DNA from 2 places in the Janthinobacterium sp. C22 genome. Region 2 is predicted to be linked to the other one. Evidence: predicted binding sites of a transcription regulator. Region 2 holds the regulator's gene; the other holds the start of a gene.

Region 1 (4,361 bases), 1.6 Mb from region 2:
GGCGCACTTCCGGACGTTCTTCGCGGCGTTCCGCGCCATCCCAGGCCTTGGCGGCCGGCTTGGCGGCAGCGGCAGGCGCGGCGGCTGGCGCAGCAGCGACGGCGGACACGGGTGCCGCAGCGATCTGGCTGGCGGCCGGCACGACGGCGTTGTACATCGCCTCCCAGTCCAGGCCATCGGCGCTGGCCGTGGAAACGGCGGCGGCAGCGGCCGGCGCGGCGACAACGACTTCGGCGACCTCGGCAACGGCCACGGCCGCTTCCGCCACCACGGCGGCGGCCGGCGCAGGCGCATCCATGCCCTTGCCTTCGATGGCGTTCGTCAGGATGTGTTCCAGCTCTTCCGGCATGGCCGGCAAGCTTTCCGGCGCGGCGCCATTGGCCAGTTCCGTCAGCTGGTCGGCCACGAAACCGGACGCTTGCAGCGCCGCCTCGATGGCGATCGGGGTCACGGGCGCGGCGCCCGTGCGCAAGGCGTCGAACAGGTTTTCCGTCAGATGGCAGGCCGCCACCAGCGCGGGCAGACCCATGAAGCCGGCGCCGCCCTTGATGGTGTGGAAGGAACGAAACACGGCATTCAGTGTTTCCTTGTTGTCAGGATCGCGCTCGAGGCGCAATAAGTGCTCTTCAACATTAACCGCAAGATCCATCGCCTCAACGACGAAATCCTTGAGCATATCGTCCATTAGAATCCCAAATCCGCAAGAAGGTCGTCTACATTATCCTGGTCCAGCGCCACCGACGGCACGGAGGGGCCCTGCATCAGCGGCGCATCCTGCTTCTGTGCCAGCTTTTCGCGCACCTCGGCCGGCGCGTTGTCGCGCAGCAGCTGAGCCAACTCGTGCTCTACCGTCTTGGTGATGTTGACTACTTTTTTGATCAGCTGGCCCGTGATGTCCTGGAAGTCCTGCGCCATCATGATTTCCAGCAAGCGCGCTTTTTCCGCTTCCGTCGCTTCGGCAACGGCTTGCGCGAACTGGCGCGAATCGCCGGCCAGGGCCTTGAATTCTTCCAGGCTCAGCTTGCCGTCGAACAGGGCCGTCCAGCGGCCATCCATGTCCTTGGCTTTCTTCGACAGCACATCCTGCGCCGGCATGCCTTCGTCGAGCGTGTTCAAGACCTTGTTGGCGGCCTGCTCCGTCAGGGTGGCGACATACTCCAGGCGGTCCTGGGCGTCGACGATCTGCGACGACGCTTCCGTCAGTGCCTTGTCGTAGCCCAGTTCGCGCAGCGAATCGTGCAGCAGGCGCACAATGCCGCCCAGGCGCTCGAACATCGGCTTGTCGGACTGGTCGACGGGATCGGCCGCGTCGCCGGGCGCGTCGGCGCTGGCGGCGGGCGCCGCTTCCGGCGCGGCCACCACGGGCGCCGCTGCGGCTGCCGGCACGGCGGCGCTGGCCGACACGGAGTCGAACAGCGCGTCGAAATCGTCGTCCGCAATCACGGCGGGAGCGGGCGCGGCGGCAGGTGCGGGCTGAGCCGCGGCCGCACTTTGCGCAGATACTTCATCGAATAATGCATCGAAATCATCAGCGGCGTTGGTCATATCCCTGCTTCTCCATAATTTGTCAAAATTCCGCCTGAACTGTGCGTTTTACAGACTGATACCCGCAATTTCTCGATTAAGATGATTTGAGGCAATACCGCTGCGATGGTGCGAGTGTAGCAGGGCGCCGCCCTGTTGGTAAATCTCAAAACGCGCTTCCTGGTGCAAAGCTGCTGCATAAGAGCTTTTCCACCAGGAAATAACTGTTCCTGCTGTTGTATTTTGAAATACTACCATTGGCGTGCGTGCAAGACCACGCGCCGCACAAGAAATCCTGCCTGCGGGCGCCTGCGCAACAGCGCCGCATCGATATCGTTGCAGCCAAATACGATCTTTCTGCCAATGTTGTCTATACTGAAGGTGCAGTTGTGTTGATAATTATCAAGTCTTTACATGAATACAATGCTGCCGCCGCGTCTACAATAAGAGGCGTTGCGCGCGCCGAGTCACCGCCAAAGGAGCTGCCATGTATAAGAAAATTCTGATCGCCACGGACGGCTCCACCGTCTCCAACTTGACGGCCTGTGCCGGCGTTGCCTTTGCCGAACAGATGCACGCCGACATCCTTGCCTTGTACGTGGCGCCCGAATACCAGTACCCGGTGTACATCGAGATCATTCCGCCAAGCTATCCCAGCGAAGAGGAATACCGCATCGCCATGCGCAAGGCGGGCGCCGACCACTGGCAGCCCATCCTCGACGCCGCCGCCAAGCGGGGCCTGGAAGCGACGGGCTTGACGGCCTTTTCCGACAGCCCGGCCCTGAAAATCGTGGAAGTGGCGCAATTGCAGCATTGCGACCTGATTTTCATGGGCTCGCACGGCCGCAGCGGCTGGGGGCAGTTGCTGCTGGGCAGCGTCACCAATAAAGTGCTGTCGCACTCGAAATTGCCGGTGCTCGTGCATAGGCTGATCAAGGAACCCGCAACGAAATAAACGGTCACATGGCCACGGGGCCGCCGCTGCCGGCACATGAAGTAAAAGGCAAACTTGCGGCCATTTCAGTTAAAATGACAACATTTCTCGTTTCTCAACATATGATTGTCCGGCGACGGACACCCTCCAGATTGCCCGCCTATGATACGTATTGTGATTGCCGACGACCACACCATCATGCGAGAAGGATTGAAGCGCATCCTTGACGGCGCGCCGGACATCGATATCGTGGGTGAGGCCATCGACGGCTTTGAAGTGCTCAACCACGTACGCCAGGGCGGCTTCGACCTGTTGCTGCTCGACCTGTCGATGCCGGGCCGCAGCGGTGTCGACCTGATCCGGCAAATCCGCAGCGAGGCGCCCAAGCTGGCCATCCTGATCCTCACCATGCACGAGGAAGAGCAATATGCGGTGCGCGCCATCCGCGCCGGGGCGCAAGGCTATCTGACCAAGGAAAGCGCGGGTACCCAGCTCGTGGGCGCCATCCACAAGGTGGCGTCGGGGCGCCCCTACATCAGCGCCGAGGTGGCCGAGCAGCTCGTGCTCAACATCATGATGCCGAATGAAAGCTTGCTGCACAAACAGTTGTCGGACCGCGAGTTCGAAGTGTTTTCCCTGCTGGTGGCGGGCAAGTCGATCACGGAAATCGCCAACAACCTGCATCTGAGCGTCAAGACGGTGAGTACGCACAAGACGCGCATCATGCAAAAAATGGGCATGAGTTCGCTGTCGGAAATGGTGCAGTATGCCGTGGCGCACCGCCTGCTCTCCCCCTTCAAGACGTAAGCCCCGCGACGCGCGCCCGCGCGTCCTCTGTAGGAACAATCCTACCCTCCCTACCGTAGCTCTTACTCCCATATTCAGCCACTGCTGATATTAATTGCATACGGTTGTTGGCATACTGAAACCAGTAATCAAGTTGCTGGGAAGTTATTTCATCACACAGCAAGTCGTCAGCGAATTGAGCTTTACCTGCCTGGACGCGCGCCGCCCCTTCACCGCCCGCCGTCCTGCGCACCCTGTTATTCAACTCTGAACTACCTGTCACCAGGAGATGAACATGCTGTCCACGCAAACGCCTGAAACCCGCGCCGCCGCCCCATCGCTGGCCCCCTCCTCTCCGATGGAAGCCGGGCGCCAGCGCCAGGGGCGGCTATGGTCGAACCTGAAGGAGGTGTGCGATCTGCTGCATATCTCCAGCGCCTGCACCATCGCCGCCGACGAACTGCTGTTCCAGCACGTGCAATTCAAGACGGGCCAGCGCGTGCACACCATCGGCCAGCCGTTCGACACCCTGTACATCGTCAATTCGGGCTTCCTGAAAACCGTGCTCATCGACGAATTCGGCAATGAACAGGTACTCAGCTTTCCCATGAAGGGCGACATGCTGGGCGTGGACGGCATCCACTCGCGCCATTACTCCTCGGAAGCGGTAGCCCTGTCCGACTGCGACCTGATCCTGCTGCCGTTCAAGAAGCTGACGGCGCTGGGACGTGTCCACCTGGAACTGGAAAACGTCATGTACGGCGTGATGAGCCGCGAACTGGTGCGCGAACAGGCGATGATCGGCATGCTGGGCGCCCTCAGCGCCGAAGCCCGCGTGGCGCGCTTCCTCGTCTCGCTGGCCGACCGCTTCGCGCAGATGGGCTACTCGAGCAAGCTGTTCAATCTACGCATGACGCGCCATGAAATCGGCAGCTACCTGGGCCTGACCCTGGAAACGGTCAGCCGCACCTTGTCCGCCTTCAATGAAATCGGCCTGATCACGGTTGACCAGCGCACCATCGGCATCAAGGATCCGGACGCCCTGAAAACCCTGCGCCGCCTGCCGCCTTCGCGCTCGCGCGCCAAGCAGCTGGCCGCCGCCAAGCTCAAGGCCGAC
Region 2 (4,361 bases):
TGGTCGCCCTGCGAAAACGCGGCAAACAGCTGCTGTTGCTGCAGTTCCGTCATGCCGATGCCCGTGTCGCGCACTTCGAAGCGTAGCCAGGCGCGCCCGTTCTCTTTCTCGGCCAGGCTGACGGCCACCACCACTTCGCCGCTCTCGGTAAACTTGATGGCGTTGCCGGCCAGGTTGACGAGGATTTGCTGCAGCCGCTGGGCGTCGCCCACGAGGCGGCGCGGCACATCGGGCTCGACGGCAATCGCCAGTTCCAGCTCCTTTTCGCCCGCATTCATGGTCATCGTCGTGGCCAGCGTGTTCATGACCTCGTCGAGGTCGAATTCGACGGGCGACAATTCCATGCGGCGCGCCTCGATCTTCGAATAATCGAGCACGTCGTTGAGGATGCCCAGCAGCGACTGGCCCGCCACGCGCACCATGGTCAGATACTTGCGCTGTTCCGTATCGAGCTTGGTATTGCCCAGCAAATACACCATGCCCAGCACGGCATTGAGGGGCGTGCGGATTTCATGGCTCATGTTGGCCACGAAATCGCTCTTCGCGCGGTTGGCCGCCTCGGCCCGGTCGCGCTCCTGTTCCAGCTCCGCCGCGCGCGATTCGAGTTCCTGCTGCAGCCGGTCGCGTTCGCTCATCAGGCCGTTGAAGGCTTCCGTCAGCTCGCCGATCTCGTCGCGCTGCTGCACGGGAACGGGGTGAAACGGCTGCCGCTGGTGCGCAGCGCCTGCAGGGTGTCGCGCAGGCGCACCAGGGGCGACAGCAGGCGTACGGTGACCCAGCCCAGCACGGCTGCGGCCAGCAGCGAGGCGAGGATGCTCCACAGCACCAGCCGGTACAGCACGCCGTCGAACGGTTCGAAGGCGTCGTCGAGGGGCAGCGAGGCGGCCAGCAGCCAGTTCACCGATTTCAGGCGCTTGAAGCTGTTGACGGCCGTGATGCCGCGGCTGTTGGTGCTGACCATGCTGCCTTCGCCATCGTCCTTCAGCAGCTGAGTGGTCGTCAGGTTGGCGTTCGGCAGGCGCGGCTGCAGCAAACGGCTGGTATCGGGGTGCAGCACGTAGCGCGGCACGGCGCCGCGCGTGAGGATGAAGTAATAGCCGCTCTTGCCGATCTTTTCCGAGCGCAAACGCCCCAGCAGGTTGTCCTTGTACAGGCGCAGCACGCCGATCACCACGCCGGCCACCTGGCCGTCGGCGGCCAGCACGGGCGCCACCATCTGCACGATGGGCATGCCGCTCGATTTGCCCAGCATCGGCTCGGTGATCATGGGCTGGCGCGTGCGCAGCACGGTCTGGAAATACTCGCGCTCGGCGACGTTGATGCCGGCGCGCCCCGCCACTTCCGGCATGTCGGCCACGACGGCGCCGTGCGCGTCGAGCACCAGCACGTCGTCGAACAGCACCAGCATCGAGCGGCGCGAATAGTATTCGCGCAACTGGGCGGGCTGGGCGATCAGTTCCGGCGGCTGCTGCCGGGCCGTCAGGGTGACGATCTGCAGCAGCATCCCCAGCTTGTCGTCGAGCTCGGCGGCGGTGCGGCTGATCAGGGACGACTGCTGGCTCAGCAGTACCCGGGTGAAATCGTCGCGCATGTGCTGCACCTGGATCATGGTGACCAGCGCGATCATGGCGATCGAGGTCAGGCTGGTGGCCAGCGCGACTTTTGCTTTGATGCCGAGAGGCTTCATGATTTCCTTTTCAGTACCGGGCGGCACAGGCGGCAAATAATGCTGTCAGGAATTTTCCTATCAATACCCCAGCTTGGCAAGCGCCGCCACGCAAATTGCCCTCTCCGCATGGGCTTTTGACGATGTTGCCATATAATTAAAGGCGGGACGTCGTTTATTCGGTGAAATTGCGGTGAAATTGGCACACGGCAACCCTGTATGCAGTAAACTTGTTGTTGCATTTTCTAAAAGGTACCGACATGACTGAAGCGCTACTCACTCCAACCTTGCCCACAGTGACCGTGGAAGCGTTGCGTGCGCGATGCTCGACCTGCAGCATGCATCAATTGTGCCTGCCGATGGGCCTCGATGTGGGCGACATGGACAGGCTGGACCAGATCATCGGCCGCCGCCGCAAGATCGTGCGCGGCGCCTCGCTGTTCCGCATCGGCGACTCGTTCCAGAACCTGTACGCGATCCGCCTGGGCCACTTCAAGACCTACCAGATCAATCCGGGCGGCGAAGAGCAGGTGACGGGTTTCCAGATGGCTGGCGAACTGCTGGGCATGGACGCCATCAGCGCCGACCGCCACCACTGTAATGCGGTGGCCCTGGAAGACAGCGAAGTGTGTGAAATCCCGTTTTCCAGCCTGGAACAATTGCTGGGCAACATGCCGACCCTGCTGCGCCATTTCCACCGCATGATGAGCCAGGAAATCACGCGCGAGCAAAGCGTGATGCTGTTGCTGGGCAATATGCAGGCGACGCAGCGCTTTGCCGCCTTCATCGTCAACCTGGCGTCGCGCTATGAAGCGCGCGGCTATTCGAGCAGTAAATTCCAGTTGCGCATGTCGCGCGAGGAAATCGGCAACTACCTGGGCCTGACCATCGAAAGCGTCAGCCGTTTATTGTCGAAATTCAAGAAGGAAGGCTGGCTGCGCGTCTCCAACCGAGAGATCGAGATCCTGCAGCCGGCGAAATTGAAGGCCATTACGGCCGGCACGGACGTCTGCAAATAACAGCACCGTCAAAACCTACTGCGCGTCGCGCTTTGCGGCCTGCGATGCTCGCTGTGCTCTAGCACAGCTGCGCTTCTCAGCCACAAATCACTGCCGCTCGCTACGGTTTTTTCCCGGCGCTGTACGTTATAGCTCTTCATCCGCGTGCAGCGCGATGCTGCGTTGCAGCGGCCAGGTCCAGATACCGGACAGGCGCCACTCGCGCTTGTCATTTTCCACCAGCACCTGCCAGCGGCTGCGTTCGAGCATCGGCAGCGCCACGGAAAAATTGCCGGCCGCATCGGGCTGCACCAGCAGCTTGATATCCTTTTCCGGCAGGGTCGCATGCGCCAGGTGCAGCAGCAAAGGCCTCTGGTACGCCTTGCCGAAGCTGTGCACGGAACCGCTCAGGCGCGCTGCGGCGACGTCATACGCCAGGGTCGTATCCATGGCCAGGTCGCTGGCGATCGTGTCGCGCTTCAAATCCTGGTTGATGGCCTTGCCCTGCTTGTAATAGTCGCCCACCACCAGCGCATCGGGTTGTGTAAACGCGATATAACCCATGAAGCTGCCGACGACCACGGACAGGCCGGGACCGATCATCAGCAGCCATGGCCAGCGGTGCTTGTACCACGGGGCAACGGGGGCTTGCAGTTTCAGACTGTCGGACATGCTATTTCTCCTGTGTAAATGGCCGGCCCCCATGCGGGGACCGGCCTTCCTGCATTAGCGCGGCACGATGAAGACCGCGCTTTCGCGCACGTGCAGCGACGGGTCGTCCAGCGAGTGCAATTCGATTGCAATCTTGTTCGAACCCTTCTCGCCGACGCCGTGCGGCACGCGCAGGCGGATCGGCCAGCCCAGCGTTTCCGTCGGCTGCAACGTCACTTCCTCGCGTGTCAGCAAGGTCAGGCCCGGCAAGCCGGATGCGCTGATTTTGAAATGCTGGCTTTGCTCGGAGGTGTTCATGATCTGCAGGCGGTAGACGTTTTCGATCATGCCGTCTTCCACTTCGCGTCCCATCGAACCGCGGTCGCGGATCACGTCCATTTTCAGCGGCGTGCGCAGGGCCAGCGAAGTACACACGGCGATGATGATCAGGGCCAGGATGGAAGTGTAGATCAGCACGCGCGGGCGCATGGCGCGCTGGCGGATCTGCTTCGAATTGAAGTTGTTTTCCATCGCATGGTCGGTGCTGTAGCGTATCAGGCCACGCGGCCGTTCGACCTTGTCCATCACGGTATTGCAGGCATCGACGCAGGCGGCGCAGCCGATGCATTCATACTGCAGGCCGTTGCGGATATCGATGCCGGTCGGACACACCTGCACGCACAGGGTGCAGTCGATGCAGTCGCCCAGCTTGTCGTTGTTGCCAGCCTTCTTGCTCATGGCGCCGCGTGGTTCGCCGCGCTTGGCATCGTAGGTGATGATCAGCGTGTCCTGGTCGAACATGGCGCTCTGGAAGCGCGCGTAGGGGCACATGTATTTGCACACCTGCTCGCGCAGCCAGCCTGCGTTGCCGTAGGTTGCCAGGCTGTAGAACAAGACCCAGAACCATTCCCAGGGACCGAAATTGAGGGTGGTCACCTCGCGCGCCAGTTCCTTGATCGGCGTGAAGTAGCCGACAAAGGTAAAGCCCGTCCACAGGGCGATGGCGCCCCAGACCAGGTGCTTGGCCGTCTTCTTGAATGCCTTGC

Evidence for each region. The regulator FNR, encoded in region 2, switches genes on or off when oxygen is low (the NO sensors DNR and NnrR bind a similar motif). The targets are predictions, from matches to a motif close to TTGATNNNNATCAA.
Region 1: ACRHIG_RS10880 (universal stress protein) is a predicted target of FNR. The motif match lies at 1,917-1,930, and genes of this name have one in related genera.

What each region holds. Positions count from the first base shown of each region.
Region 1 covers NZ_CP193659.1:2,351,963-2,356,323, reverse strand. The annotation lists gene ACRHIG_RS10890 (chemotaxis protein CheA) at 1-685, opposite strand, end outside; gene ACRHIG_RS10885 (protein phosphatase CheZ) at 685-1,545, opposite strand; gene ACRHIG_RS10880 (universal stress protein) at 2,012-2,479, shown strand; gene ACRHIG_RS10875 (response regulator) at 2,621-3,265, shown strand; gene ACRHIG_RS10870 (Crp/Fnr family transcriptional regulator) at 3,603-4,361, shown strand, end outside.
Region 2 covers NZ_CP193659.1:704,121-708,481, forward strand. The annotation lists gene ACRHIG_RS03170 (hybrid sensor histidine kinase/response regulator) at 1-686, opposite strand, end outside; gene ACRHIG_RS03175 (cache domain-containing protein) at 656-1,687, opposite strand; gene fnr (fumarate/nitrate reduction transcriptional regulator Fnr) at 1,927-2,685, shown strand; gene ACRHIG_RS03185 (FixH family protein) at 2,812-3,336, opposite strand; gene ccoG (cytochrome c oxidase accessory protein CcoG) at 3,391-4,361, opposite strand, start outside.